Skermanella sp. TT6: one gene and its partner. The protein of the gene in region 2 binds, or shares a complex with, the protein of the main gene of each other region. Links are inferred from orthologs where the notes say so. Each region holds a gene or a part of one and is shown on either strand. Other genes may lie near its edges. The genes, in order: IGS68_RS17735 and IGS68_RS19780.

What was found.
Region 1: the proteins of IGS68_RS19780 (region 2) and IGS68_RS17735 are in contact, whole or in part, in a solved structure (PDB 1A0O), measured with the Escherichia coli proteins. The link is inferred for Skermanella sp. TT6 from one-to-one orthologs.

What each region holds. Positions count from the first base shown.
Region 1 is NZ_CP067420.1:3,754,355-3,768,625, reverse strand. What follows is about bases 1-2,813. They hold IGS68_RS17735 (chemotaxis response regulator CheY), read left to right. Parts: upstream 1-1,130; coding sequence 1,131-1,496; downstream 1,497-2,813. Other genes in these bases: IGS68_RS17730 (protein phosphatase CheZ), read left to right, coding at 1,532-2,692; IGS68_RS17740 (aminopeptidase P family protein), read left to right, coding at 1-855. In the rest of the region: IGS68_RS17725 (protein phosphatase CheZ), read left to right, coding at 2,876-3,604; IGS68_RS17715 (IS256 family transposase), read right to left, coding at 6,042-7,262; IGS68_RS17710 (type ISP restriction/modification enzyme), read left to right, coding at 7,321-8,526; IGS68_RS17705 (hypothetical protein), read left to right, coding at 8,531-9,937; IGS68_RS17700 (IS110 family RNA-guided transposase), read right to left, coding at 10,129-11,391; IGS68_RS17690 (hypothetical protein), read left to right, coding at 12,985-13,239; IGS68_RS17685 (DUF4351 domain-containing protein), read right to left, coding at 13,279-13,566; IGS68_RS17680 (Rpn family recombination-promoting nuclease/putative transposase), read right to left, coding at 13,673-14,271. UniProt on the Escherichia coli protein: Involved in the transmission of sensory signals from the chemoreceptors to the flagellar motors.
Region 2 is NZ_CP067420.1:4,252,229-4,266,649, reverse strand. Bases 6,391-9,353 are described here. They hold IGS68_RS19780 (chemotaxis protein CheA), read left to right. Parts: upstream 6,391-6,790; coding sequence 6,791-8,917; downstream 8,918-9,353. Other genes in these bases: IGS68_RS19775 (chemotaxis protein CheW), read left to right, coding at 8,928-9,353; IGS68_RS19785 (response regulator), read left to right, coding at 6,418-6,783; IGS68_RS19790 (STAS domain-containing protein), read left to right, coding at 6,391-6,421. Also shown: IGS68_RS19835 (GMC oxidoreductase), read left to right, coding at 1-409; IGS68_RS19830 (hypothetical protein), read left to right, coding at 440-799; IGS68_RS19820 (hypothetical protein), read left to right, coding at 1,051-1,221; IGS68_RS19815 (hypothetical protein), read right to left, coding at 1,236-1,484; IGS68_RS19810 (competence/damage-inducible protein A), read right to left, coding at 1,567-2,337; IGS68_RS19805 (hybrid sensor histidine kinase/response regulator), read right to left, coding at 2,445-4,601; IGS68_RS19800 (response regulator transcription factor), read right to left, coding at 4,598-5,221; IGS68_RS19795 (mismatch-specific DNA-glycosylase), read left to right, coding at 5,355-5,864; more of IGS68_RS19790, read left to right, coding at 6,098-6,390; more of IGS68_RS19775, read left to right, coding at 9,354-9,470; IGS68_RS19770 (methyl-accepting chemotaxis protein), read left to right, coding at 9,495-12,212; IGS68_RS19765 (CheR family methyltransferase), read left to right, coding at 12,294-13,202; IGS68_RS19760 (chemotaxis protein), read left to right, coding at 13,199-13,843; IGS68_RS19755 (protein-glutamate methylesterase/protein-glutamine glutaminase), read left to right, coding at 13,843-14,421. UniProt on the Escherichia coli protein: Involved in the transmission of sensory signals from the chemoreceptors to the flagellar motors. CheA is autophosphorylated; it can transfer its phosphate group to either CheB or CheY.

The DNA of each region.
Region 1 (14,271 bases), 490 kb from region 2 along the record:
GCGGCCCACGCGCGCGACGCGGTCGCGGTCACCCGCTTCCTGGCATGGCTCGCCTCGGCCGGCCCCACCGGAGAGGTCGGGGAGATCGCGGCCGCGGCCAAGCTGCTGGATCTGAGGCGCGGGGGAGGCCTGTTCCGCGACCTCAGCTTCGAGACCATCTCCGGATACGGGCCCAACGGCGCCATCGTCCATTACCGGGTATCGCCCAGGACCGAGCGCCGCTTGGTCCCGGGCAGCCTTTATCTGATCGACAGCGGCGCGCAGTACCTGGACGGCACCACCGACATCACCCGGACGATCGCCATCGGGGAGCCGACACCCGAGATGCGGGAGCGCTTCACGCTCGTGCTGAAGGGTCACATCGCCATCGCGACCGCCCGCTTCCCCAAGGGCACGACCGGGTCCCAGCTCGACAGCCTCGCCCGCCATGCCTTATGGCAGAAAGGCCTGGATTTCGACCATGGCACCGGCCACGGCGTCGGCAGCTACCTGAGCGTCCACGAGGGGCCGCAGCGGATCTCCAAGGTCGGCAACACGGTCGCGCTGGAGCCGGGCATGATCCTGTCCAACGAGCCCGGCTACTACCGGACGGGTGCTTACGGCATCAGGATCGAGAACCTGGTCGCGGTCCAGCCCTGCGCGGACCTGGAGGGCTCGGAGCGGCCCATGCTGTCGTTCGAGACGCTGACCCTGGCGCCGATCGACCTGGCGCTGGTCGAGCCGACCCTGCTGACCTCGGCGGAGATCGCCTGGCTCAACGCCTATCACGCCCGCGTCCGCGAGGCCCTGGTGCCGCAGCTCGACCCCGCGACCGCCGCCTGGCTGATCCAGGCCACGGACCCGGTCATGGCCTGACCGCCCGCGTTCCGTCGGGACGGATCCCGGTATGCGGGCCGGGTCGGCGGATGGGCATATCCGTGCCGGTTTAAACGCAATATTTACGCTCGCACAGCATGGTGGACGCTGCAGCATTCGGCCATAGCCGTCGGGTCGCATGCTGCCGCGAATTCTTCGAATGGCGGCGTCCGGATCGGCGGAGTCCGGGCGCTGCTGATGGAATGGGCGGGTTGCGGCGACCGGATGGATCGCGTGGCACGGCCATCGTCAACGGATGTATTTTGGAGCACACCATGAAGATCCTTGTGGTCGATGATTATGCAACCATGCGGCGTATCGTCCGTAACCTGCTGACCCAGATCGGCTATTCCGATATCGAGGAAGCGGGCGACGGCGTCACCGCGCTCGCCAAGCTGCGCGAGAGCAAGTTCGGCCTGGTGATCTCCGACTGGAACATGGAGCCGATGACGGGTCTTCAGCTTCTCAAGGAGATCCGCGCCGACAACAAGCTGAACGGCACGCCCTTCATCATGGTCACCGCCGAAAGCAAGACCGAGAACGTCGTCGCCGCCAAGGAAGCCGGCGTCAACAACTACATCGTCAAGCCTTTCAACGCCGACACGCTGAAGCAGAAGATCCAGTCCGTCATCGGTGGGTGACCGGAACGGATACGGGGGCGGTGGTGGACAGGCTGTTGCAGCTCACCGAAGACGAGTTCGAGCATATCGAGGATACCGTCGCGCGCACCGCGAAGGGCCGTGCCTTTCTGCGGCGCTACGCCCAGCGTGCTCAGGGCGGCGTGGCGGACGATATCCGGATCATGCTCGAACAGATGCGGTGCCTGCTGAACCAGGGCACCCCGATCTCCGGCGGAGCGTCGCATCTCGAGGTCCTGCGGCGCGAACTGCTGGAGATGGCCGGCTCGATCGAGAAGGCTCGCCGCGAGGTCGCGGCACTCCAGCCCCCGGACAGCGGCAACAACAAGATCCTGTCGGCGACGAACGAGCTGGACGCCATCGTCTCGGCGACGGAACGGGCGTCGTTCGACATCCTCAATTCCGCCGAACGCCTGATGGACCTGGGCGCCAAGCTTCGCAAGGGCGGGGCCGACCCCGATCTCTGCACCGAGGTCGAGTCGGAGGTGATGAACATCTTCACCGCCTGCTCCTTCCAGGACCTGACCGGGCAGCGCACGAGCAAGGTGGTCAATGCCTTGCGCTACATCGAGCAGCGCGTCAACGCGATGATCGCGATCTGGGGCGTGGAGGGCGTGAAGCCGGCCGACGAGGTACCCGACGTCTTCATCGACAAGCGCCCCGATGCGCACCTGCTGAACGGCCCGGCCCTGGACGGCCAGGGAGTCAGCCAGTCGGATGTCGATGCCCTCTTCGCCGATCCGCCGCCGGCACCGGCACCACCGCCGAAGCCCGCCAAGGCGGCGGTCCCGGTATCGCCGCCGCCTCCGGTTCCGGTGACGCCGCCACCCACGCACCCGCCGGCCCCTCCCGCCGTCGCGGTTCCGGCTCCGCCGAAGGCTGCGCGCAAGGCGGAGAAGGCTCCGCCGAAGCCGAAGGCCGCGGCCAAGCCGACGCCACCGCCGCCCGTCGACAAGGCGGCCAGCCCGCCGGCACCCAAACCGCCGGCTGCGCCTCCGGTAGCCAAACCACCTCCGGCACCGGAGCCGCCGGTCGTCACGGCGCCTCCGCCCACGGCACCGGCACCTCCGGCCCCTCCGCCGCCAGCACCTCCTCCGCCAGCACCTCCTCCGCCAGCACCTCCTCCGCCGCCCCCGGCCGCCGCACCCGCGCCGAAGGCGGCGCTGGACCAGTCCGCGATCGATGCCTTGTTCGGATGAGAGCGATTGACGCAGCGAGCATACTGGTTTGTGCGAGTTCAAACGATTTTAACGAAATGCGGGTAACCTGACCCGCGTACGAGGCAATTCACGGTCCCGGTACCAAGTCGAGGGCCGCAGAAATGGGAAAAGGGGCAGGGGATGATGGTCGAGACTACCGGGCGGAGCGCGCGGAAGCCTTTCATGGCGGAGTTGCAGCAAGCCCGGCGGGCCGCGGCACCCGGCGCCCCGCAGGGCGAACCCGCGGGCCTGATCTCCGGTCTGTCGTCGGACGCGGGGGTTCCGGCGGGTCCGATCTCAGTCGAGGTCGATCACACTCCCGTCCTTCGATCGATCGCGGAGCTTCATGCCAAGTTCGACCGGTTCATGAGCAGCGACCGGACCGACATCGAGCAGATCCAGGTCGAGATCGCCGACATTTCCGGCCGGATCAAGGCGACCAAGGCGGAAATGGCGGCACTCCGCCATCCCCTGGCCAGCGAAGACAAGTTCCAGCAGGCGTCCGAAGAGCTGAGCGCCGTGGTGAGCGCCACGGAGGCGGCGACCAACACGATCATCTCCTGCACGGAGGAGATCGAGGAGATCGTCCAGGAACTGAGGGCGCAGCTGCCCGATGGCTACCAGTCGAGCCGCGTCAACGACATGAACGAAATGATCGTCCGGATCTTCGAAGCCTGCAACTTCCAGGATCTGACGGGGCAGCGCATCACCAAGGTGGTCCGCGCACTCTCCTTCATCGAGGAGCGGGTAGATGCCATGATGGGCGTCTGGCACAAGCGCGAGTTCGAGACCATGCCGCTGCCCCCCGGCATCGCCGCCAAGGACGGCGACCTGGAACTTCACGGGCCGAACAAGGTCGATCCCAACAAGGGCATGATCAGCCAGGCGGACATTGACGCGCTGTTCGGGTGATTGGCGCGCGAGTTTTTCGGGCACGACTTTCCCGTTGGTGACGGGCCATTATCATAGTACAAAAGATATACCTATATCGTTTCAGGTATATCGTGTCCGTCGTACGTGCTTATCTCCGGTCGCTTCATGAAATTCGTTCCCTGCGGGCCGGCACTGGGGAGCGGTCTTACTATCCGGCGCTCCAGTCGCTGCTGAACGCCATAGGCGAGCAGAGGCGGCCTCGCGTGCTCTGCATCCAGGAACTCGCCGACCAAGGGGCCGGCCATCCCGATTTCGGCCTGTACAGCGCGACCCAGCTTCCTGCCCGGCAGGGCGAGCCGAGGCCGGGGACCTTGCCGGAACGCGGCGTCATCGAGGCCAAGCCGCCCCATGTCGCCGTCCACACGATCGCCGTGAGCCGGCAGGTCCAGGATTACTGGTCCCGCTACGGGCTCGTGCTCGTCACCAACTTCCGGGCCTTCCTGATCGTCGGCCGCGACCAGTTCGGCCACATGGTCAGGCTGGAGGAATTCACCCTGGCGGACAGCGATGCGGGGTTATGGGACTTGGCGGCGCAGCCGGCCCGGCTCAGCGAGGAACTGGAGACTCGGTGCGGGGAGTTCCTGATCCGGGCGCTGCTGCACAATGCTCCCCTGTCCCAGCCCAAGGACGTGGCCTGGTTCCTGGCGTCCTACGCGCGCGATGCGCTGGCGCGGCTGGAAGGGGCGAACGCGGGAACGGGTCAGTCCCTGGGGCGGCTGGACTCCGTGCGCGGCGCGCTGGAGGAGGCGCTGGGGATCACCTTCGGTGACGCCAAGGGCATTCATTTCTTCCATTCCACCCTGGTGCAGACCCTGTTCTACGGCCTGTTCTCGGCCTGGGTACTGTGGTGCAGGCAACATACCGACCTCCAAGCCCGCAAGGGGTTTTCCGCCAATGGGGCGGCATGGCATCTCCGGCTTCCGGTCCTGCGCGGCCTGTTCGAAGCGGTCAACACGCCAGGCGCGCTGGGGCCGCTGTGCCTGGACGAGGTCCTGGAATGGGCGGCGGGCACCCTGCGGCGGGTGGACGACGCCGCGTTCTTCAGCCGCTTCCGGCAGGACAGCGCGGTGCAGTACTTCTACGAGCCGTTCCTGGAAGCGTTCGATCCGGAACTGCGCCGGCAACTCGGCGTCTGGTACACCCCTCCTGAGGTCGTCGACTACATGGTCGAGCGGGTGGACCAGGTCCTGCGCCGGGATCTGAACCTGGCGCGCGGTCTTGCCGACGAAAGGGTGGTCGTGCTGGACCCCTGTTGCGGCACCGGTTCCTACCTTGTCTCGGTGCTGAACCGCATCGCCCGGACCCTCAGGGAAGAAGGCGAGGATGCCCTGGTCGGATCCTTCGTGAAGGAGGCGGCGATCCGGCGCATCCACGGCTTCGAGATCCTGCCTGCTCCCTTCGTCGTCGCGCACCTCCAGATGGCATTGATGCTCGAAGCCTTCGGCGCGCCGCTGGCGGCGGAGGGGTCGGCGACGTGGGAGCGGGCGGAATGGCCGAGCATCCGCCTGACCAATGCCCTGACCGGCTGGGACCCGGCCGCCGACGGCGAGGACTATCTGGCGCTGCCGGACCTTCAGAACGAGATGGACGCCGCGCGCCGGGTCAAGCGCGACGACGAGATACTGGTCGTCCTGGGCAACCCGCCCTACAACGGCTTCGCGGGCATCGGCGAGTCCGACGAGGAGCGCGGACTGACCCAGGCGTACCGGCAGACCCGCCGGGTCCGCCCGCCCGAGGGGCAGGGGCTGAACGACCTGTATGTCCGTTTCTTCCGCATCGCCGAGCGCCGGATCGCCGAACAGACCGGGCGGGGCGTGGTCTGTTTTATCACCAACTATTCCTGGCTCGATGGGCTCAGCTTCACGGGCATGCGCGAGCGGTACATGGAGGTGTTCGACCGTATCTGGATCGATTGCCTGAACGGCGACAAGTTCAAGACCGGCAAGGTGGCTCCGGACGGCCGGCCGGACCCCAGCATCTTCTCCACCGAGCGGAACCGCGAAGGCATCCAGATCGGCACGGCCGTGGCGCTTCTGGTGAGGCGCGACGACCCGTCGCCGGATGGTCGCGGGCGAGCCCCGGCGGAGATCGCGTTCCGGCATTTCTGGGGCCGCGACAAGCGCGAGGAACTGCGCATCCTGGCCGAGGGAGGCGACGGCCCGGCCTATGAGCCGGTGAGGCCGGCCCTGGATCTCGGATTGCCCATGATGCCGACGGCCTCGGCGGCGGATTACTTCGACTGGCCGTCGCTGGTGGAACTCATGCCGACGTCTTTTCCGGGCGTGAAGACCAGCCGCGACGACTTCCTGGTCGCCATCGACCGGGAAAAACTGGTCGAGCGGCTGACGGTGTATTTCGATCGCGGTTTGAGCAAGGGACTGTCGGGAATTCCGTGCTTGGCGGGGCGGGTTCAGTATCAGGCGGTCATCGCCTTTGCGAACCGGTCGCCGAAGATGACAGCCATCTGGGCTTTGGCGGCCGTCCATTCCCGGGGCGGCATCTTCCAGTCTTTCTCCGCGCGGTTCAAGACGAGAAACAGGAGCTTCAGCGCGGCCTCGTCATTGGGGAAATGCCCCCTGGCCCGGACCGCCCGGCGCAGCTTTGAGTTCAACGCTTCAATGGCATTGGTCGTGTAAAGGATGCGCCGGACCTCGCGCGGGAAGGCAAAGAAGGGGATGACCTCCGGCCACGCCCGCCGCCAAGCCTTGCCGATGGCCGCGTATTTTTCGCCCCAAGGCCCGGTCTCAAAGGCGCTCAGAGCCATCTCGGCGGCCTTGTCGTCGACAGCGTCGTAGACCGTCTTCAGGGCGGCGGCGATGGCCTTGCGGTCCTTCCAGGACGCGAACTCCATGCTGTGGCGCAGCAGATGAACGACGCAAGTCTGAACAATCGTCTCCGGATAGGCAGCCGCGATCGCCTCGGGAAAGCCTTTCAGCCCATCGACGACGGCCAGCAGGATGTCCTCCACACCCCGGTTCTTCAACTCGTTCAGGACGCGCAGCCAGAACTTGGCGCCCTCGTTCTGTTCGATCCACAGGCCCAGCACCTCCTTGGCGCCGTCGGCCCGCACGCCGATGGCGACATGGATGGCCTTGTTGCGGACCAGACCTTCGTCGCGGATCTTGACCCGGATGGCATCCAGGAACACCAGGGGGTAGATCGCCTCCAGCGGCCGGTTCTGCCAGGCCGTCACCTCCTCGATCACGGCGTCCGTCACCGTGGAGATCAGGTCGGCCGACACCTCGATGCCATAGAGCTCCCGCAGGTGTCCCGTGATCTCCCGGGTTGACATGCCGCGTGCGTACATTGAGATGATCTTCTCGTCGAAGCCGGGGAAGCGCCGCTGGTATTTGCCGATCAGCGCCGGATCGAACGTCCCCGACCGATCGCGGGGAATGGACAGACCCATCGAGCCGCCATCGGTCAGCACCGTCTTGTGGCCGTAACCGTTGCGACGGTTGCCGCTCTCATCTCCAGCCAGATGATGATCCAGCTCCGCCTTCAGCGCCCGCTCCGTCAGCGCCTTCTTCAGCTGGTCGAGCAGGCCGTTCTGGTCGAATGCCGTCTTCGCATCGGCTCCAGCCAGCAGCTGGTCAAGGATCGCGTCAGGGATAACAGGATCTTTGCGTCGGGCCATTCAGGGTCTCCTTCTGTTTCAGGATAACCCCGCCAAGCACGAAATTCCCGATAGTCCCTTGAGCAATGGCACCGTGCGGGAACATTATCCGGAAATCATGACGAGCGGGAACCGCTTCGACGCAGAGGCGACTCGCTCATATTTGGTCGCCAGGGGAATGTTGACTGAGAACATCATGCGATATTGTTACCGGCCTTTCGATATCCGGTGGATCTACTGGGAGCCTGAAACAAAATTGTTGGATGAGAAACGTGCAGAATACATGAAAGATATATCGGATAAGAACCATTGGTTAGAACTTCGCGAAAAACAGACTAAAAGCAACTTCGATCGAGGATACGTTGTTCAAGCTTTGGCCGACAACATGGGCAACGGGCTTTCGAGTTACTTTCCGCTTTATATCCAAGACGGCAGCTTGTATGCCAATCAGGAGATCGGTTCGTCTCAGACATACCGTAAAGATCCCGTTGCATCGGTGCTCGGTTCATCTTCGCAGGGCCAATCAACCTTAAGGTGTAATGTAACGGGGCGGGCTGAAAAATACCTCCATGCCGTAGGTTGCCCTGCGAATGACATGTTCTTTCATGTGGTCGGGATACTCAATTGTAACCTCTACCGAACACAAAACGCTGATCCTCTCCGTCTTGACTGGCCGCGGATTCCGCTTCCTCAGTCGGCTGATTTGATTTCTGCATCCGCTCAATTGGGGCGCAAAGTTGCGGATTTGCACAATCCCGCAGTTCACATCGATGGCGTTTCCTCCGGAAAAGTAGCGCTGGAGCTGCGCTCGATCGGCACGTTGCGCAGACTGGGCGACGGTCCCCTGGATCTCGGCCTTACCGCCCGCTGGGGCTATGCGGGCCAGAAGGGCGTCACCATGCCGGGGCGGGGCGACGCGCGGGAGCGGGAATTCTCCGACGACGAGATGGCGGCGCTCACCGAAGCGGCGGCCGTGCGGGGCCTGCTGCCCGGCGACCTTACGGCGCTGCTGGGCGGGTCCACCTACGATATCTTCCTGAACGGGACCGCCTACTGGTCGAACGTTCCCGCGCGTGTCTGGAACTACACGATCGGCGGCTATCAGGTGATCAAGAAGTGGCTGAGCTACCGGGAGCAGGCCCTGCTCGGACGTCCCTTGAAACCGGAGGAGGCCCGTTACGTGACCGAAGTGATACGGCGGATCGCGGCGCTGCTCCTGCTGGAACCGGCCCTGGACGACAATTACCGCGCGGTCGCCGCCGCCGCCCGCCGCTGGACCGAGTAACTTCATGGGTCGGGGCTGGTCACGGCTGCTGACCGGGGCTCCCCGGCCGCTCCGGCTGGGCGACATGTTCCGGGTCGGGCATGGGTTTCCCCGCCGCCGCGTCGATGAGGACGAGATCGACTTCCTGCGGGTGCATTACGAGACGGATTGCCCCGGTCTCGGCCATGTGGTCGAGATCGTCGACGACGGCATGATCTTCGAACTGTGGGGCCATCTCTTCACGACGTCCGAACCGCCAGCCTCCTCCCGGATCCGGCCGCTCAACCGGCTCGGACGGCTCCTGGCGCCAGAACGTGCGGGAGAATTCATCCTGCGCCGGGAGGTCCGCAGGCATCAGGTCACGATGGATCCCGCGCCGCGACGCTCCAGGCAGTGGCTTGTCCGGACATGGCTTCGCCGCACCCGCGGAGAACTTCCCATCCTGGAGGCCCTGGGCGGACGCATCCACCCTCCCGTCCGCCGCTGGCTCAAGGCCTGGACCTTCCGGCGGTTGCGGCGGCTGGGCGTCATGCCGCCCCATTCCGGCTTCCTAGATCACGGCATGCTGATCGACCGGATCGGCGCCACGGTCGAACTGACCTATGCCGGACGCGAACGCACCCTCTGGCTCGACCATATCCTCCTGCACAAGAACCATTCCATCCATCTGACCGGAATCGACCTGGAGATCGACGAGAAGCGGACGTTCCGCCTGGACAGGGTACAGGAATTGGTGCTTCCCGGAGTCGGATCGGTCAGGGACGAAGACCTGTACTGGGAACTGAACGCCCTGCTCTCGTCCCGGGAAAGCTGGCTTCGGCACTGGAACCGGCGCCAAGGCGAACTGGGGCGTCCGCCGGGGCCGCCGATCGGACCCGTCGGGCGTGCAGTGACGCGGGGGATGGCCCTGGCCGGCGCCCTGGCGCGCTCCTGCTCGCCCGAGGTGCTGTCGCGGGCCATCCGTTCGGCGGTCGGCAAGGCCAGGAGATGGCTGGCCGGAACCATCGGGTGGCGGCTGCGGGTTCTCCGGGAAGTCCGCCGCCGTCCGGTTCGGGCCGTGGTTCGGCGATCCCTTCCGGCGGCCGGCATGCCGGCTTGGAGACGGCGGTTGCTTCGGGCCGTCGAAACCCTCGAGGCCGGGGGCCGGGAACAGATCACCTGCCTGCTGCCCCTCGGCAGGCTGATGGATGATCCTGCCCTGGGGCACGCTTTCCTCAGGCATCTCGCCCGCGTGACGCTGACCGAGGCGATCCTTGATCCCCATGGGCATCCCCTGGCGCCGCGACTGCTGACCGAGGCGCTGATGCTGTCTTCCGGCATGCCACGCCCGGTCTCGGAGATCGAGTGCGAGAAGGCCCGGTCGCTCTTGCGGCGGGTCCGGGACTTGCAGCCGGGCTGGAGGAGGAAGGGACTCCCCACCGCTTGTCAATGATCCGAGTAGTGTCTGGGGGTGCCCCTTACGTCCGATGATTATGGTTCCCGACGGCCCGACACGCGTCAAGCCTGACCCTGCGGGTCACCGCCGATGGCGGCACGGGCTTGACTCGTGCCGTTCCGCCGGAAGCGCCGCCTCCATCGGATGTAAGGGACAGTATCACCTCCGCCCAGTTTCAGAGGCTTGCTTCAGGCGGCTTGGCGTGTCCGCCCGGCGCGTTGCGGGTCGTACAAGCCGCGGCCACGCAACATGGCGCAAGCGGTTTCCAGCAGCCGGTCGCCGACCGTGCGCAACGCCCGGCCATGACTGTGGCCGGCTTTGCGCAGGGCTTGATAGCGCACCTTGCAGGTGGCGTCGCATTGGACCGCGACACGGCTCCAATGATAGACTGCGTCGCGCAGACGCTGGCAACAGGCCTGACGCATCAGCACGATGCAACTCTTGCCACTACGCCGGGTCACCGGCGCCACGCCGGCCAGCGCCCGCAGGGCTTGATGGTCACCCGCCTTCAGGGGCTCGCCGGCCTCGACCAGCAGAGTGGCGCAGACGATCCTCCCAACCCCCGGCAAGGAGCGCAGGATCGTCACGTCGCTCTGCTGTGGCGGCTGCCCCGGCACCGCCTCCGGTTCCTCTGGAGAGGCCGCCAACTCGGTCAGGATCTGGTCGACCCGCCGCTCGGCCGCCGAGATCTGGCGGTTGACGAGGCGCAGCCGGTCGCGCAAAGCGCCGACATGGGCGCTCGCCGCCTCGACCGTGCCGGACGCCACCGTCAGCGCCGGACGACGCAGGCGTCGCACCACTTCGGCGGCGTCGAGCCGGCGAATCCGATGCTTCCTCAGCAGCTTGGCGATCGTGCTCTCGCGCACCCGGCGCGCCTTGGCCGGCGTTGGCGCCAGCGCCCAAAGATCCAGCAACCATGCCGCCGACAGATCGTCGGATAGGTCCAGAATCTGCGGGTAATAGCGCCAGAGCTGCTCGCGCATCCGATTGGTCAGGCGAACGCGCTCGTGCTTACACTCCTCGGTCATGCGCAGCCGTTCGCGCAGTTCGATCATTCTGGGCTCATCCCGCCTCAGGCGCCGGAAGCAGCGGGTATCGGTGCGCAGGCTGTCGCCCAACACCCGGGCATCGCGCCGGTCGTCCTTGGCTCCGGAAACTGAAAATCGGTCCCGGAAGCGGTCGAGTTGCTTGGGATTGATGGCGTGCACCGCGAAGCCGCGTTCCATCAGGCTCTCCACGACCGGACCGTGGGGCAGTTCGATGCCAATGCCGATGCGTTCCGGAGCGGCGCCCGTGGTCTCGATCAGCCAAGCCGCCAGACCGGCCAGTTCCTCGCCACTGTGGCGCACCGCGCGCTCCCCGCGTACCACGCCACGATCATCGACCAGGCAGACCTGATGAACCTCGCTCGCCCAGTCGATGCCGACATACCAGTCGAACATCTCACTCATTCAAGGGCTCCCATCCAAATGGGCCGCCGCAGCCTGGATCCACCCCTGTACTGGCGCTCGCTTGGCGCTGACTCCCCACTGGGCCTCAGCCGCGGCCTTGAACCGCCCCGGGATTCCCGGAGGCCGATTTAGTTGAGTCACGCCGCTATGGCGACGTCCTCGGTTTGAGCATAGTAGCGCGCTTCGGCCTCGGCGGGCGGGATATTGCCGATGGGCTCGAGCAGGCGCCGGTGGTTGAACCAGTCCACCCATTCCAGGGTGGCGAACTCGACGGCTTCCAGGGTGCGCCACGGTCCGCGGCGCCGGATCACCTCGGTCTTGTAGAGGCCGTTGATCGTCTCGGCCAAGGCATTGTCATAGGAATCGCCAACGCTTCCCACGGAGGGCTCGACGCCAGCGTCGGTGAGACGCTCGGTGTACTTGATAGCGACATATTGCGACCCGCGATCGGAATGATGAATGAGACCGCTGCCTTTGGCAGGTCGGCGGTCGTGAAGCGCCTGCTCCAGGGCATCCAGCACGAAGCCGGCGTGGGCGGTGCTGGAGACCCGCCAGCCGACGATCCGCCGGGCAAAGGCGTCGATGACGAAGGCCACGTAGACGAAGCCCTGCCAAGTCGCCACATACGTGAAATCCGCCAGCCACAGGGTGTTCGGGCGGGGCGCCCGGAACTGACGGTTCACCCGGTCGAGCGGACACGGCGCCGCCAGGTCGCTTATCGTCGTCCGTACCGTCTTGCCGCGTGTCACCCCCTTCAGCCCCATACGCCGCATCAGGCGGGCTACCGTGCAACGCGCCACGGCAAGGCCTTCCCGCCGCAACTGCCGCCAGACCTTCCGGACCCCGTAGACCTGGAAATTCTCATCCCAGATCCGCCGGATAACCACGCTTATCTCGGCATCGCTTCGCCAGCGGGCCGGCGCCTTTGACGGGTCAGTCCGCCGGGCGGCATGGGCGCGGTAGGTCGACGGGGCGATCGGCAGCACCTTGCAGATCGGCTCGACCCCGTGGACGGCGCGCTGCTCGTCGATGAAGGCGATCATTTCCGGAACGGGCGGTCGAGCTCCGCCTGGGCGAAATACGCCGATGCCTTGCGAAGGATCTCGTTTGCCTGGCGCAGCTCACGGACTTCGCGCTCCAGCGCCTTGATCCGCTCCTGCTCGTCCGTTGTCGGACCAGGCCGCTTGCCCTGGTCGCGCTCGGCCTGCCGGACCCAGCCCCGCAGCGTCTCCGCCGTGCAGCCGATCTTGGTCGCGATCGAGCTGATCGCCGCCCACTGCGACGCGTGCTCGCCTTCGTGCTCGAACACCATCCGAACCGCGCGTTCGCGGACTTCAGGGGCGTACTTGGGTGATGCCTGTTTCGTCATGATGACCCCAGTCTCTCAAGAAATGGGGCCTCCGGTAAACCCGGCGCGGTTCACCTGCCGCCGGGGCACGCGTCCCCCCCAGGTGTTCGTGACACAGGGGGCAAAAGGTTGCTCCCGGCGGATCGGCCCGATCAGTCAACGGCGCTATGATACCGCTGACCATTCGACCCGTGAAGGGTACAGGGGGCTATGCCGGGCATCGTCCGGGCAAGGACAACCGGCTGGTGCTTTGCGACTGTTATCTCAATGCGCTTTATGCGAACGAATGGTCGTTCGAGAGGCAGGAGATCGGCGGCGAATGGTTCGAATTCCCGGTGGATGCTCCCCTTCGCCGCTACCGTTACCGCACCGTCGCCCACTTCGTCGCACGGTGGGAGAACTCCCGCTATCGCCTAGACCGCACGTCCATACCGCGGATCTGCATGATCATCGACTGGTGGGACGCCGCCCTGGACCGCCCCTCCGACTCGGTCGGGTGAGGATTGTGCGGCCACGGAACCGCGGAAGGCAGCTGTCCATCAATCGGTCCTGCGCGGCGCGAAGACCGCTTTCAGGCTGGCTGTGTCGAGGATGCGGTCGGCCCACAGGTCCAGATCGTCGTCGGGTGCCCGGAGCACGCAGTGGAGAGTAGTCTCCGGCAAGTTTCCGAAGCGGCGGCGAAGCTGGCGCAACAGGATTTCGGCCTTGCCCTCGGCTCTACCCTCGGCCTTGCCCTCGGCCTTGCCTTCGGCTCTACCCTCCGCCTTTCCCTGGACCCTGCCGATCTGGATGCCTTCGGCCATCCATTGTTCCGACGCGATGGACATGACCCTCTCCTCCTGGCCCGGCAGGATCTCTCCGAGCATCCTGCTCAGCAGCCTTCGAAATCCCCTACACTGCAGAAGCCATCAAGCTTGGCTGAGCATTGGTCCGTCAATTAATTCTGCGCGGCGCGAAGATCGCCTCCAGATTCGACGCATCGAAGATGCGATCGGCCCACAGGTTCAGATCGTCGTCGGTTGCCTTGAGCACATGCTGAACCGTAATCTCCGGCAAGGTTCCGAAGCGGCGACGAAGCTGGCGCAACAGGATCTCGGCCTTGCCCTCGGCTCTTCCCTCAGCTCTTCCCTCGGCCTTGCCCTGAACCCTGCCGATCTGGATGCCTTCGGCCATCCATTGTTCCGACGCGATGGACATAACCCTCTCCTCCTGGCCCGGCAGGATCTCTCCGAGCACCTCTCTCAGCAGCCCCGGCGGTATCTCGTTGGGCTCGGCGACAATGTAGCGCACGAGGGTTATCAAGTCATCGACGCTGAGGGCCGCCGCCGCGCGGCCGAGCGTCAGCAGCTTGGTCCGCAGGTCGCCGTTTCCATCCCCGTGCTTGAGGATCAACAAACCGATCCTCAGGGCCTTCTGGCGGGACAGGACGGCGTCGTCGATGCGGCCCAGGTCGGCCAGGGAGTAGCGGAAATCGACAACGTGGGGCCGCAGCGCCTCGTCGTCGAAATCGAGTGCGTCGGCGAAGCTGAGCG
Region 2 (14,421 bases):
CGACAGCCGTGTCAGATTGGGGGACGATGTCGATGCCCTCGGGCAACGGAAGCTGGTGCTCGACTGGCGGCTGAACGACCTGGACAAGCGTACCGTCATCCGGACCCAGAAACTGCTGGCGGAGCAGTTCGGCGCGCTCGGGATCGGGCGGCTCCAGGTGGAGTTCGACTCGGAAACCGATCCATGGCCCCGCGGCGTCGACTCGTCGGCCCATTTCATGGGCACGACCCGGATGAGCACCGATCCCCGCCGCGGCGTGGTCGACGGCGACTGCCGGGTCCATGGCATCGACAATCTCTACGTGGCCGGCGGGTCGGTGATGCCGACGTCCGGGGCGACCATGGTGACCGTCAATATCGTGGCCCTGGCCGTGCGCCTCGCGGGGCACCTGCGGACCCGGCTCAGTTGAACCGGGAATTTTCCTGAGCGGAGACCGACCATGAACCGACGCGAGCTTCTCGCCACCGCCGCCGCGGCGGGCCTGCTGTACGGGTCGCCGGGGCCGGCCCAGGCCGCGGCGGCCGCCCCGCCCGAAGCGCAGCGCCTGCTCGCCCTGCTGCGCTCCCCGGCGGCGGCGCGCCGGATCGGCCGGGCATACCTCGAAACGGCGAGGGATGAGGCGGACCCGGCCAAGCTGGCCGCGCTGATCGTCGGTGGCGGCGGGATGTCGGATGGCGACCTCTTGCGTCACGTCGCCGAACGCCAGCGGGCCGATTTCGCCGCCGGCCGGACGGTCAAGCTCGACGGCTGGGTGCTGTCCCGGACGGAGGCCCGCCTGTATGCCCTGGCGTCGGTTTGAGCGATGCGGCGATCCGTTCCCGGGAGTTCGAACCCTGTCCGTGCAGGTCCGGGCTTGTCCGTCGCCGGTCGTCAAGGTGGTGCCCGCTGCCGGGATCGAACCGGCACGACCGAAGGTCGAGGGATTTTAAGTCCCTTGCGTCTACCAATTCCGCCAAGCGGGCACGGGGGGAGAAGCCACACACCCTAATCCGCGCATGGACGCCCCGCAAGCATCTTGCCGAAGCCGGCCGCAAGGCCATCTAGCGGGGAATGGAAACCATCAATTGGCTCGGCCTGATATCCCTGCTGCTGGTCGCCCTCCTCGTGGGACCGGCGGCCTTCCGCATGAACCGCGGCGGCCAGTGGCTGCCCAAGGTGGCGGTCTGGCTCGCGATCCTGGTCGGGCTGATGTTCGTGTACCAGACCTTCGGGCCGTTCTGACCCGAAGCATCCCGTCAGTCGTGGTCGAACATGCCGTTCATCGTCATGACGCCGATGGCGATGGCGACGGTGCCGAAGGTCGCCATCAGCCCGAAGAACAGCAGCAGGATCGCCAGGACGCCGCCGTCGCTCTGTCCCATCAGGGTGCGCAGGCTGGCGATGTCCAGCAGCAGAAGGCCGGTTCCCAGCACACCGCCGCCCGCCGCACCGCTCGTCAGGTGCTTCAGGAGGAACATCACCAGGGTTTTTTCGAACGACCTCATGCGGAGGTAGGTGGGATTCCGAAACCCTGCGGCAAACTGTCGCTGCCATTATTCGCCGGAACTGTCCGTCAGGGATACCCCTTCAGGAATACCCGACCGTTACCGACGGCTCGCCGCCCAGGTCCCGGACCAGGGATGCGACAGCTTCGGTCGCTTGCTCCAGCATGGCTTCGTCGGTGCCGTGCAGCACCAGGCTGACGCCGTATTCCTTGTTCCGCAGATAGGGGTAGCTGCCGATCTCGATCTCGGGGAAACGCTTCTGAACCGCTTCCAGCCCTTCTGCCAGCGTGCCCTCCGGCAGGCCGCAGCTTACCGTCCGGGCCAGCATGCGGGCGCCGCCGCGCAACCGGGGAAGCAGGTTCTCCACCATGCCCTGCATGATCATCGGCACGCCGGCCAGCACGAACACGTTGCCGATCTGGAAGCCGGGAGCCTTGCTCACCGGGTTGTCGATCAGGATGCCCCCGGCCGGAATGTTGGCCATGCGCAGGCGTGCCTCGTTGATCTGGTCGGTCTTGTAATGGGCTTGCAGCCGCGCGACCGCCTCGGCGTTCCGTTCCAGCGCCACGCCGAACGCCTTCGCGATGCATTCCGCCGTGATGTCGTCGTGCGTCGGGCCGATGCCGCCCGTGGTGAAGACATAGGTGTAGCGGGCGCGCAGCGCGTTGACCGCGTCGATGATCTCGCCCTCCAGGTCGGGGACGACCCGGGCCTCGCGCAGGCGGATGCCGACTTCGTTCAGCTTCTCCGCCAGGAAGGGCAGGTTGGCGTCCTTGGTCCGCCCCGACAGGATCTCGTTGCCGATGATAAGCAGGGCGGCGGTGACGTCCGCCTCCCGGGTGTTCTGGGTCATGGTCGCGCTTCTTCCCTGGTTCGCCGTGCCGGCTCGAAGATCGATCCCGGTGCAACAGGCCACGGACGGAAAAGTCGGGGATGTGCTCGCCGATGGCAAGCTTCCGGTCAGCGCTGGTCCAGCATGCGGCGCACCGTTTCCGCCAGCAGGCCGGCTTCGACCGGCTTGATCAGGATCTGCCCGACCTCCGGGTCGAGGCCCAGTTCGGAGACCGGGTCGCCATAGCCGCTGCACAGGATCACGGGCAGCCGGGGGCAATCCTGCGCCAGCCGCGCCGCCAGATCCTGGCCCGACATGCCCGGCATCATCTGGTCGGAGATCACCAAGTCCCAGGCGTCCGGCTCCTCCCGGATCACGGACAGAGCCTCCTCCGCGCTGATGCAGCAGCCGACCTCGTAGCCCAGCCGCTCCAGGCCCTGGGCGATCACGCTGGACACCATGTCCTCGTCGTCGACGATCAGGATGCGCTCGCTGCCGCGCGGCGCGCTGGCCGCCCAGTGGGCCTGCTCGACCACGGCGCCCTCCAGAGTCGGCAGGTAGACCTGGAAACGGGTCCCGTCGCCGGGCTTGCTCTCGACCATCATCGCGCCGCGATGGGCGCTGACGATGCCGTGCACGGCGGCCAGCCCCAGCCCGGTACCCTTGCCGATCCCCTTGGTGGTGAAGAACGGTTCCAGCATGCGCCCCATCACCTCGACCGGCATCCCGGACCCGCTGTCGGACACGGTCAGCCGCACGTAGCGGACCGGATGATCCCGGTTGATCGGCAGCACGCCGATCCACATGCGGGTCGAGCCGGGACGCTCGCCGGGGCCCATGCGGGCCGGTATCAGGTCGCCCCGCAGGTCCAGCGCCTCGCGCAGCCCCTCCGCGCAGCCGCCGTCCAGGGTCGGCATGTCGATCTCCAGCGCCAGTTCCCCCGGCCCGGTGCCGATCGCGTCGGCCGCGTTGACGCACAGGTTCATCAGGACCTGGCTCATCTGGGTCGGGTTGGCGTGGACCAGCGCCGAAACCGCGTCGACGCGGCAGGTCAGGTTGATCGACTTGGGCAGGGTCGCGCGCAGCAGGGCGACCGTCTCGTCCAGCACCGCGATCATGTTGACGGTCTCGCGCTCCACGCCCTCGGACCGGCTGAAGGCCAGGATCTGCTGGACCAGCCGCTTGGCGCGCTCCCCCGCGACCATGAGCTGCACAGCGAATTCGTGCTCCGGCGCGGCGGGGTCGAGGTCCTCGACCAGGAACGAGGCGTAGCCCATCATGGCGGCCAGGACATTGTTGAAGTCGTGGGCGATGCCGCCGGCCAGCCGGCCGATCGCCTCGAGTTTCTGGGCCTGGTGGAACTGCTCGGTCAGGCGGGCGCGCTCGTCCTCGGCCCGCCGGCGTTCGCTGATGTCGCGCACGATATAGACCATGCCGCCGTCGTCGAGCCCGGTCAGCGTCAGGTCCTGGGCGAAGGTGCTGCCGTCGCGGCGGCGACCGGTCACTTCCCCGCGCCAGCGCCCCTCCTCGATCAGGCGGGGCAGCGCGTCGGACTGCAGGTGGACCCGCTCCGCCGCGGCGTAGAGCGACAGCCAGCTTCGTCCCAGCAGGTCGCGGGTGTCGTCGAAGCCGTGCATGCGGGCGTGGCTGTCGTTCAGGTAGGTGAAGGTGCCTGCCTGGTCGAGGATCGCGACGCCGTCGGCCGACGCTTCCAGCGCCGTCAGCCGGTGCCGCAGCAGATGTTCGGCCTGTTTCTGCGCCGTGATGTCGGTATGGACGCAGATCGTGTCTCCGCCGGCCGTGCGGCGGCGATCGATCAGGAGCACCCGGCCGTCGCCCAGGGTCGCCTCCCACGGCACGCCGGCGGGTGCGGCTTCCGACGCCGGGGCCGTGGCAAGCTCGCCGTGCACGCGAAGATGCTCCGCGTTGCCGAATACCACCCCGCCATGGGCGTCCAGCAGCATGAAGCCGCCCGGCGCCGATTCGATCGCTTCCCTGAGCCGCACCAGGGAGGCGACGGCGGACGCCTCGGCCCGGCGGGCGGCTTCGCCGCGGCGCTCGGCCTTGCGTGCCCTGAGCCAGAGGGGGAGCGCCGCCGCGACCCCGATTCCCAGGCCGATTCCCAGGCCGATCCGAAGGTCTTCCGCCGTCGGCCAACCGGCTATCGCGGTCAGTATCAGGCCCGCGGTCGCCGAGGCGAGGGCCGTGCCCATGGCCAGCGACGGCCGTAGCGTCCGGATCTGTCCCGGTCCCCCGTGGGGGTTATCCACGCGCTCGGTCGTCACTGGAGGCGGCGCGCCTCCTGCGCCCGCAGCGCGGCCTGGGTCCGGTTCTTGGCGCCCAGCTTGCGGCAGATGCCGCGGATATGCAGCTTGATGGTGACTTCCTGAAGCTCCAGGGCCCGCGCGATCTCCTTGTTGGACCAACCCTTCTCGAGATACTGCAGGACCTCCCGCTCGCGCTGGGTCAGCAGGGCGTGGCCGTCCGCCTCGGCGCTTTCCACGGCCGGGGCGTCCACGGCACCGAAGGGAACGAATTTCTCCCCCGCCATGATCAGGCGGATCGCCGAGACCAGGGCCGGGCCGGTGAGCGTCTTGGGCAGGAAGCCCTGCGCGCCGAGATCTATGGCGGTGCGGACGTCCTCGTGGCTGGCGCCGCCGGACATGATCACCACCGGCACGTCGGGAAGCCGCTCGCGCATCCGGCGCAACCCGTCCAGCCCGTCCATGCCGGGCATCCTCAGGTCCAGGATGACCAAGGCGAAGTCGCCGGCTTCCTCAACCGCCTTGTAGGCCGTGGTGAAGCTGTCGGCCGATACGATCTCGGCATCGGGCTCCAATCGTTCGATATAGCTTTTCAGCGCATCCCGAACCATGTTGTGGTCGTCGGCGAGCAGAATACGCATGCTAAGCAATCCCGAGGTACGAGTTGCTTCAGCTATATCATAAAAAGTTATTCAAACCTTACTTGAGCCCCCGGATACCTATACGAAAGTTTGAGTTGGCCCCCTTGCCGCCGAAAGGGCCGCGACGGTTACCATGATCCTTCCGGACGTCCTCGCCCCTGGCCTGGATCTCGTGCTCTGCGGGACCGCGCCCAGCCGCGCCTCCAAGGAGGCCGCCGCCTACTACGCCAAGCCGGGAAACCGGTTCTGGCCGACGCTGCACCTCGTCGGCCTGACGCCCCGCCTGCTGAAGCCCCATGAATACCCAGAGGTGATCGGGTACGGGCTGGGATTGACCGACCTGTGCAAGACGGAATGGGGCAGCGACCAGGAACTGACGAAACACTGCTTCGATGTCTCGGGCTTCGTCGCGAAGATGGACCGTTACCGGCCGGCCGCGGTCGCCTTCGACAGCAAGAACGCCGGCAAGACCTTCTTCCGGCGCGCGGCGGTCCAATACGGCCTCCAGGAGGAGACCCTGTTCGGCGCCGCGATCTTCATCGTGCCGTCGCCCTCGGGGCGCGCCCGCAGCCATTGGGACACGGCGCCGTGGCAGGAACTGGGCGAGTTCGTGGCCCGGCGCCGCGCCGCCCGCCGGCCCTGACCTCGAGCAGCCGCGACGGGGCGTCGCTATGGCGGGCGCATTACCTCTTTAGTCGTAATTGGCGATAGACCTGTGCCCGCGGTTCTGGTAACAGACAGGCAACGGGGCAATCCTTCACACCCGGAAGTTTTATTCAATTAGAGAAAAAAAGCATTGGCTGGTCGGCGGGCGGGACGGTGCGCTGGGAGTCAGCGGGACCGTCGGTCCGACCGGGCCGTGGGGATAGATGGGACGTGGCCGAGTTGTTGCCCCTGATTCATTCGGAGAACGAGGCAGGCAAGGCCACCTTGAGCCTTCCGGACGATCTCGACCTGCCGATGGCCGCATCCCTGGTGGAGAGCCTGCGGGCCGCCTTCAGCGAATATTCGGACATCGTCGTGATCGCCGCGACGGTGGAGCGGGCAAGCACGGCCGCCGTGCAGGCGCTGGTGGCGGCGACCCGGCACGCCGAGGGGACCGGCCAGCGTTTCGCCATCGCCGCGCCGTCGGATGTCCTGACGGACGTGTGCGCGGACCTCGGCCTGGCCGGCTGGCTTAAGGAGTGGAGCCTGAAATGAAGAAGAAGGTGCTGACCGTCGACGACTCGCGGACCATGCGCGAGATGGTCTCCTTCACCCTGCGCGGTGCCGGGTTCGACGTCGTCGAAGCCATCGACGGACAGCAGGCGCTGGTGGTCCTGGCCAGCCACAAGGTCGACCTGATCCTGGCCGACCTGAACATGCCCAACATGGACGGCATCAGCCTGATCCGGAAGGTCAGGGCCAGCGGCGGCCACCGCACCGTGCCGATCCTCATGCTGACGACCGAATCGGATGACGCCAAGAAGCAGGAGGGGCGGGCCGCCGGGGCTACGGGATGGATCGTCAAGCCGTTCAACCCCGAGAAGCTGATACAGGTCGTGCAAAAGGTCATGGGCTGAGCCGGCCATGACGGGCGCCTACCTCGACGACCTCGACCGCTTCAAGGCCACATATTTCGACGAATGCGCCGAACTCCTCGCCGTCGCCGAAGCGGGGCTGCTGCGCCTGTCGCCGCAGAACATCGACCTGGACGAGATCAACGCCGTGTTCCGGGCCGTCCACTCGATCAAAGGCGGCGGCGGCACCTTCGGCTTTTCCCAGCTGGTGGCCTTCACCCACGAGTTCGAGGCGGTCATGGACCGCCTGCGGTCGCAGCAGATCGGTGTCACGACCGAATTGGTGGATGTCCTGATCCAGGCCAACGACGTCATGGCCCGGCTCCTGACCTGCGCCCGCGACGGGCTGGCGGTTCCGGCCGGTCTCGCCGACGCGTCCGCCTCGGACCTCAGGCGCTTCCTCCACAAGGAAGCGTCCGGTCCCGGCGCTCCGGCGCCGCAGCCGACCGCGGCGCGGAAGGCGCCGGTGCCGGCGGCCCGCAGCTTCGTCATATACTTCATGCCCAAGAGCGACCTCCTGCTCAGCGGCAACGAGCCGGCCTTCCTGCTCCGGGCCCTGAAGCGGCTCGGCCAGGCCGAGGTGGTCTGCGACATGGGGCGGGTTCCGCCGCTCTTCGAACTGGATGGCGAAAGCCTTCACCTGTTCTGGCAGATCGCCCTGACCGGCGCCACCGACGAGGCGGCGATCCGCGACGTCTTCGAATTCGTCGTGGACGACTGCCAGGTGGACATCGTCGAGACCACCGGCTCCGCCGACGGCGGGGAGGAGGAGGCGTTCGGCGTGTTCGAGGAGAACCTGCCCTATGTCCCGCCCGGCCAGCTGACCGTCTACGAAGCCGGCGCGGTCGACGGCGCCCAGGCAGCCCCGGTCCGGCCGGAAGGCGGCCCGGGTCCGGGTTCCGGTGCCGCGGCCGGCGGCGGGCTGGGCGGTCACACGATCCGGGTCGATCTGGACAAGGTGGACCGGCTGGTCAACCTTGTCGGCGAGATGGTCATCACCCAGGCGATGATCAGCGAACAGCTCCGCGACGTGCCGCCCGGCACGCTCCAGCAGCTGGTCGAGGGGCTGGAGGAGCTGAGCCGCCACACCCGCGAACTCCAGGAGAGCGTGATGGCGATCCGGGCGCAGCAGGTCCGGTCGGTGTTCTCCCGCATGCCCCGGCTGGTCCGCGAGGTCGCCGCCCAGACCGGCAAGGAAGTCATGCTCGCCACCTCGGGGGAGACCACGGAGGTGGACAAGACCGTGGTCGAGAACCTGGTCGACCCGCTGACCCACATGATCCGCAATTCGATCGACCACGGCCTGGAAACGCCTGACGAGCGGGAGACGGTCGGCAAGCCGCGCAGCGGGACGGTCCATCTCTCCGCGCAGCACCGGTCCGGCCGGATCGTGATCGAGGTGGCCGACGACGGGCGGGGAATCAACCGGCAGCGGGTGCTCCAGAAGGCGGTCGAGCAGGGGCTCGTCCCCGCCGGCGCCGGCCTGTCGGAGGAGGAGATCGACAACCTCATCTTCCTGCCCGGCTTCTCCACGGCCGACGCCGTCTCGGCGATCTCGGGCCGCGGCGTGGGCATGGACGTCGTCCGGCGCAACATCGCCAGCCTGGGCGGGCGGATCGGCGTCCATTCGACGCCGGGCGTGGGCACGCGCTTCGTGCTGTCGCTTCCGCTCACCCTGGCCGTGCTGGACGGCATGGTCATCTCGGTCGGCGAGCAGCGTTTCGTGCTGCCGCTGACCAACATCATAGAAAGCCTGCGGCCCCGCAAGGCCGACCTGCAGAGCGTCGCGAACCAGTGCGACGTCATCATGGCGCGCGGCGAGTACGTGCGTCTGGTCTATGTCGACCGCCTGTTCCGGATCGACGGCGCGATCGGCGATCCGACGCGGGGCCTGGTCGTCCTGGTCGAGACGGAGGAGGGCGGGCGCCTCGGTCTCGTGGTGGACGAGGTGCTCGGCCAGCAGCAGGTCGTCATCAAGAGCCTGGAAAGCAACTTCCAGCGTCTCGACGGCGTCTCCGCCGCGACCATCCTGGGCGATGGTCGCGTCGCCCTGATCCTCGACGTCGCCGGCCTGCAGAGCATGAGCCGCAACACCCCTGCGCGCGCGGTCCCCGCCGCCGCACTGCCCGCCGCCTAGGATAAGACAGATGGCAACAGTCCCTTCGGCCGCCCTGCCGGCCGTTCCGCGAGATCAGGCCGGACCGGCTTCGGCCGAGGAACAATACGTCACCTTTACCGTCGGGACGGAGGAGTACGGCGTCAACATCCTGTCCGTGCGCGAGATCCGCGGCTGGACGCCGGAGACCAAGCTTCCCAACATGCCCGACTACGTGCGCGGCGTGGTCAACCTGCGCGGCATCATCATCCCGATCTTCGACCTGCGCGCCCGCTTCGGCGGTGGCCAGACCGAGGTGACCAAACGCCACGTGGTGGTGGTCCTGCAGGTCGGTGAACGTACCCGGGGCATCCTGGTGGACGCCATATCCGACATCCTGACCGTCGCCCACGACGCGGTGAAGCCGCCGCCGGATATCGACAGCGGGCTGATCGACCAACAATACCTGAGCGGGCTGGTCACGGCGGAGAACCGCATGGTGACCTTGCTGGACGTGACCCGCCTGTTCGCCGGGGACGCCGTCGAGGTGCTCGCTTCCCATCCTATCCAGATCCCGCATCAGGCGCAGGCCTGAGCGGAGCCGCAAGGGGATTCCACCATGTCCGTCACCGATCGAACCTCCGCCCCGGCTCGGCTCGGCATCAAAAAGCGCCTGTGGCTCGCGTTCGGCCTGATGGTCGGCCTGCTGGTCGCCGGCTTCGGCTATGGCGGATACAGCCTGCTGGACACCGCGGCCGTTATCCATCACTTGAGCGACATCGGGGAGGAGGCGAGGCTCGCCAAGGACCTGGAGTCCGAGATGGTCGGTCTCCGCATCACCGCGCGCAACTTCGCGTACAGCGGAGACCAGAAGCTGCCGCCGATCGTCAGAGACCTGCACGCCACGCTGATGGGCCACATCGGCACCACGAAGAAGGCGGTCGAAGACCCGATGCGCCTGAGGCTGGTGGCCGACATCGAAGCGCTCGCCGCCGACTACCTGGTCAACTTCGAGAAGCTGGTGGACCTGCGGACCCGGCAGGACACCCTGCTGCGCGAACGGATGGAGCCCTTGGCCGACAGGGTCTTCGGGCACTTCGCCGAACTGAAGGACAAGTCCGCGGCCGCGGGCGCGATCGCCGCGTCGTTCGCCGCCGCGGAGGCGGAGGGGCACTGGCTTGTCGCGCGGCTGGCGGCCGAACGGTTCCTGACCAGCGGGGACCAGTCGGCCCGGCAGAAGTTCGATGACAACATCGCCGAACTGCGCCTGCATCTCGAACAATTCGACGCGGAACTGAAGGATCCGAAGCTGCAGGAGGTCAGGGCCGCCCTCGCCGAGGGGGTCAAGCAGTTCACCGCCGGTTTCAACGAGATCCTGTCGAGCAACGTGGAGATCCTCCGGCTGCGCGACGACGTCCTGCTCAACGTGGGCACGGCCACCTCGAAGAAGGCGGTCGAGATCGTCAGCTCGGCGGAAGCGAGCCAGACGGAAATCGAGGCCGCGGCGGCGGCGCAGGCCCGGACCGCCCTGACGATCACCATGATCATCGGCGTGATCTCCATCCTGCTCGGGATCATCGCCGCCAACCTGATCTCGCGCAGCATCATCAACCCGGTCAACGCGCTCCGCAAGGTGATGGCCGACCTGACCGACGGCGACCTCGCCGTCACGGTTCCCGGCACCGCCGACCGTGACGAACTGGGCGACATGGCGCGCGCCGTGGATGCGTTCAAGACCGTCGCCGTGGCGGCGGTGCGGACCCGGATCGGCCTCGACAACGTCAGCGCCAACATCATGATGTCCGACGCGGACGGCAAGATCGTCTATTGCAACCGGGCGATCATGGGCATGTTCGGCGCGTGCGAGGCCGATCTGCGCAAGAGCCTGCCGGCCTTCGACTCGAAGACCCTGATCGGGACGAACATCGACATCTTCCATCGCGATCCGTCGCACCAGCGCCGGCTGCTCGACGGGTTGACCGGCAGTCACAAGGGCATCGCCAAGGCCGGCGGCCATACCTTCCAGGTCATCGCCCATCCGGTGTCCGGCCAGCGCGGGGAACGCCTCGGCACCATCATCGAATGGCGCGACCTGACAGAGGAGCTCCAGGTCGAGGAGGAGATCGGCGGCATCGTCGCCGGCGCGGTGCGGGGCGACTTCTCCGCCCGGATCGAACTGGCGGGCAAGAGCGGGTTCTTCCTGACTGTCAGCGAGGGCATCAATGATCTGGCGGAGAATGTCTGCGCCGTCGCCGAGGATCTGGCCTCCGTCCTCCAGTCCCTGTCCCACGGCGACCTGACCCGCCGGATCGAGAAGGACTACGAAGGCGTCTTCCAGCGCCTCAAGAGCGACTTCAACTCCACGGCCGAAAAGCTCTCGGACATCGTGGGCCGGATCAGCCAGTCCACGGCCGCGATCTCCGAAGCGGCGCGCGAGGTTTCGGCGGGAAGCCTCGACCTGTCCGAACGGACCGAGCAGCAGGCTTCCAGCCTGGAGGAGACGGCGGCCAGCATGGAGCAACTCGCCGCGACGGTGCGCAGCAACGCCGACAATGCCAAGCAGGTCAACGAAGTCGCCTCGACCGCCCGTACCGCCGCCGATCGCGGCGGCAAGGTCGCCGGCGATGCGGTGGATGCCATGCGCAGGATCGAGAGCTCCAGCCAGAAGATCAGCGACATCATCGGCGTGATCGACGAGATCGCCTTCCAGACCAATCTCCTGGCGCTGAACGCGGCGGTCGAGGCCGCCCGGGCGGGCGACGCCGGACGCGGCTTCGCGGTGGTGGCGCAGGAGGTCCGGACGCTGGCCCAGCGCTCGGCCCAGGCGTCGAAGGAGATCAAGGCGCTGATCATCGACAGCAACACCCAGGTGCGCGACGGCGTCGACCTGGTCGGGAACGCCGGCGGCGCGCTGTCGGACATCGTGGCGGGTGTCAGCAGGGTGGCCGATTTGGTCGCGGAGATCGCCCGCGCGACCGCCGAGCAGGCCAACGGCCTGGACGAGATCAACGGCGCCGTCGCCCAGATGGACGAGATGACCCAGAAGAACGCGGCGCTGGTCGAGCAGAGTTCGGCCGCGGCGCGTTCGATGGAGGGGCAGGCCCATGATCTCGGCTCGCTGATCTCGTTCTTCAGCGTCTCCGGCGGCCTGGCCGCTGCCGAAGAGCTCCCGTCGCGGCCCGCGCCGGTCCCGATGCGCAAGACCGTGGGCGGCGGGCGTTCCGCTCCCCGTCCGGCGGCCCGCCCCGCCGCCTCCGAAGGCAAGCGGGTCGTCCCGCACCCGACCACCCTGCGCCGGGTGGAGACCAACGACGACCCCGATTGGAAGGAGTTCTGAGCGGGCGCGGCAGCTCCGGCTCGTGACGTTTCATTACCTTTCATGACATCTGGCGACATGCCCCCGCGCGGGAGGGATCGAATGACTGAAGCGGCGCACCGGAGCGCGCCGGCCGGCCGGGATCGGGAAAGAAGCCTGTCCCGGTCCACCGGCGAGCGCGAGTTCCATTTCACCCGCGGGCATTTCGACCAGATCGCGGCGCTGCTCCAGCAACTCACGGGCATCCATCTCGCTCCCCACAAGGTGGAAATGGTCTATTCCCGCCTTGCCCGCCGGCTGCGGGACCTGGGCATGGCGGACTTCGACGCCTATTGCGCCTTCCTGTCGTCCGGGTCGGGGGAAAGCGAGATCGGCCTGCTGGTCAATGCCCTGACCACCAACCTGACCCGCTTCTATCGGGAGCCGCACCATTTCGAGCATCTGGCCACGGTGGTGCTGCCCCGGGTCCAGGAACGGGAGGCCGGCGCAGCCAAGCCGCGCCTGCGGATCTGGTCGGCAGGCTGTTCCTCGGGCGAGGAGCCCTACACGATCGCGATGACCGTAGCGTCCACGGTGCCCGACCTCCACCGCTGGGACGTCAGGATCCTGGCGACCGACATCGACACACACATGGTCGAGACGGCGCGGCGGGGCGTCTACGCCGTGGAAGCCGCAAGCGCCATACCCGCGGCAGTCCGCTCGCGCCACACGTCGGAGCAGCAGCAGGCAAACCGGCGGGTGCTCTCGATGGGGGAGAGTCTGCGCAGCATGATTACCTTAAAGCCGCTGAACCTGCTCGAAGACTGGCCGATGCGCGGCCCCTTCGATGCGATCTTCTGCCGCAACGTGCTTATCTATTTCGACAGGCATGGTAGAACGGAAGTGATAGGGAAGTTCCATCAACTGCTTGATGGCGACGGGCATCTCTATCTCGGCCATTCAGAGAGTCTCTACGGCGTTTCCGAACAGTTTCGCCAAGTGGGGCCGACCAGCTATCAGGCCATGCCATGAAGCACGCCGCTCGCGCACTCGACGACCGCAGAGGGGATGTCCCGGACCCCGACGAGCCCAACGAAGGCTATTTCCATCCGGGCTTCCGGGCCCATGCCGTCAAGGTTCTGCTCGGCGAGCACAAGATCACCCAGCGGCCCGACGAGATGCTGGTCACCACCCTCGGCTCCTGCATCGCCGCCTGCGTCCGCGATCCCGTGCTGGGCCTGGGCGGCATGAACCATTTCCTGCTGCCCGAAGCGCCCGCCGGGAACGACGGCGGAGCCAACGCCGCCGCACGGTACGGCGGCGTCGCCATGGAACGGCTGATCAACGAGATCCTTCGGCGGGGCGGCCGGCGCGACCGGCTGGAGGTGAAGGTGTTCGGCGGCGCCAAGGTGATCGCCAGCAGCAATCCCGTCGGGCGTCGCAACGCGGAGTTCGTGCTGGGCTTCATCGCCGCCGAGGGATTGACCCTGGCCGCGCAGGATCTGGGCGGCACCCTCGCGCGGCGGGTCCATTATTTCCCGAGCACCGGGAAGGTTATGCGTCGCCTGATCCGGCAGGACGCGGTGGAGGACACCATCCGCAGCGAAATGCGGTTCATGTCCGACCTGGGCGCCAGGCCGGTCGAAGGCGATATCGAGCTGTTCGGGGACTGATGATGGGCAAGCCGATCCGGGTCGCGATCGTGGACGACAGCGCGCTGATGCGCCGGATGCTCACCGAGGCGCTGGCCGCAGAGCCGGGGTTCGAGGTGGTCGGCCATGCCGCCGATCCCTACGAGGCACGGGAGATGATCAAGTCGGCCAATCCGGACGTCCTGACGCTGGACGTGGAGATGCCGCGCATGGACGGGCTGACTTTCCTGGAAAAGATCATGACGCTTCGGCCGATGCCGGTGGTCATGGTCTCGACCCTGACCCGCGAGGGGGCCGACGCCACCGTCCGGGCGCTGGAACTGGGGGCGATCGACTGCATCGCCAAGCCCAACGGTGCCGAGGGGGAGCGATTCGCCGACTTCCGCGACGAACTGGTCGGCAAGTTGAAGGTGGCGGCCCATGTCCGCCTGGGACCTCCCCGGACGAAGCCCGCCCGGGCCAAGGCGGGCGTCCGCGGCGGCAGCGGCCGGCTGATCGCGCTGGGTGCCTCCACGGGCGGCGTCGAGCGGATCCGCGACATCCTGGAGGTGCTGCCGGAAGGGTCGCCGCCGATCCTGATCGTCCAGCACATGGGCGCC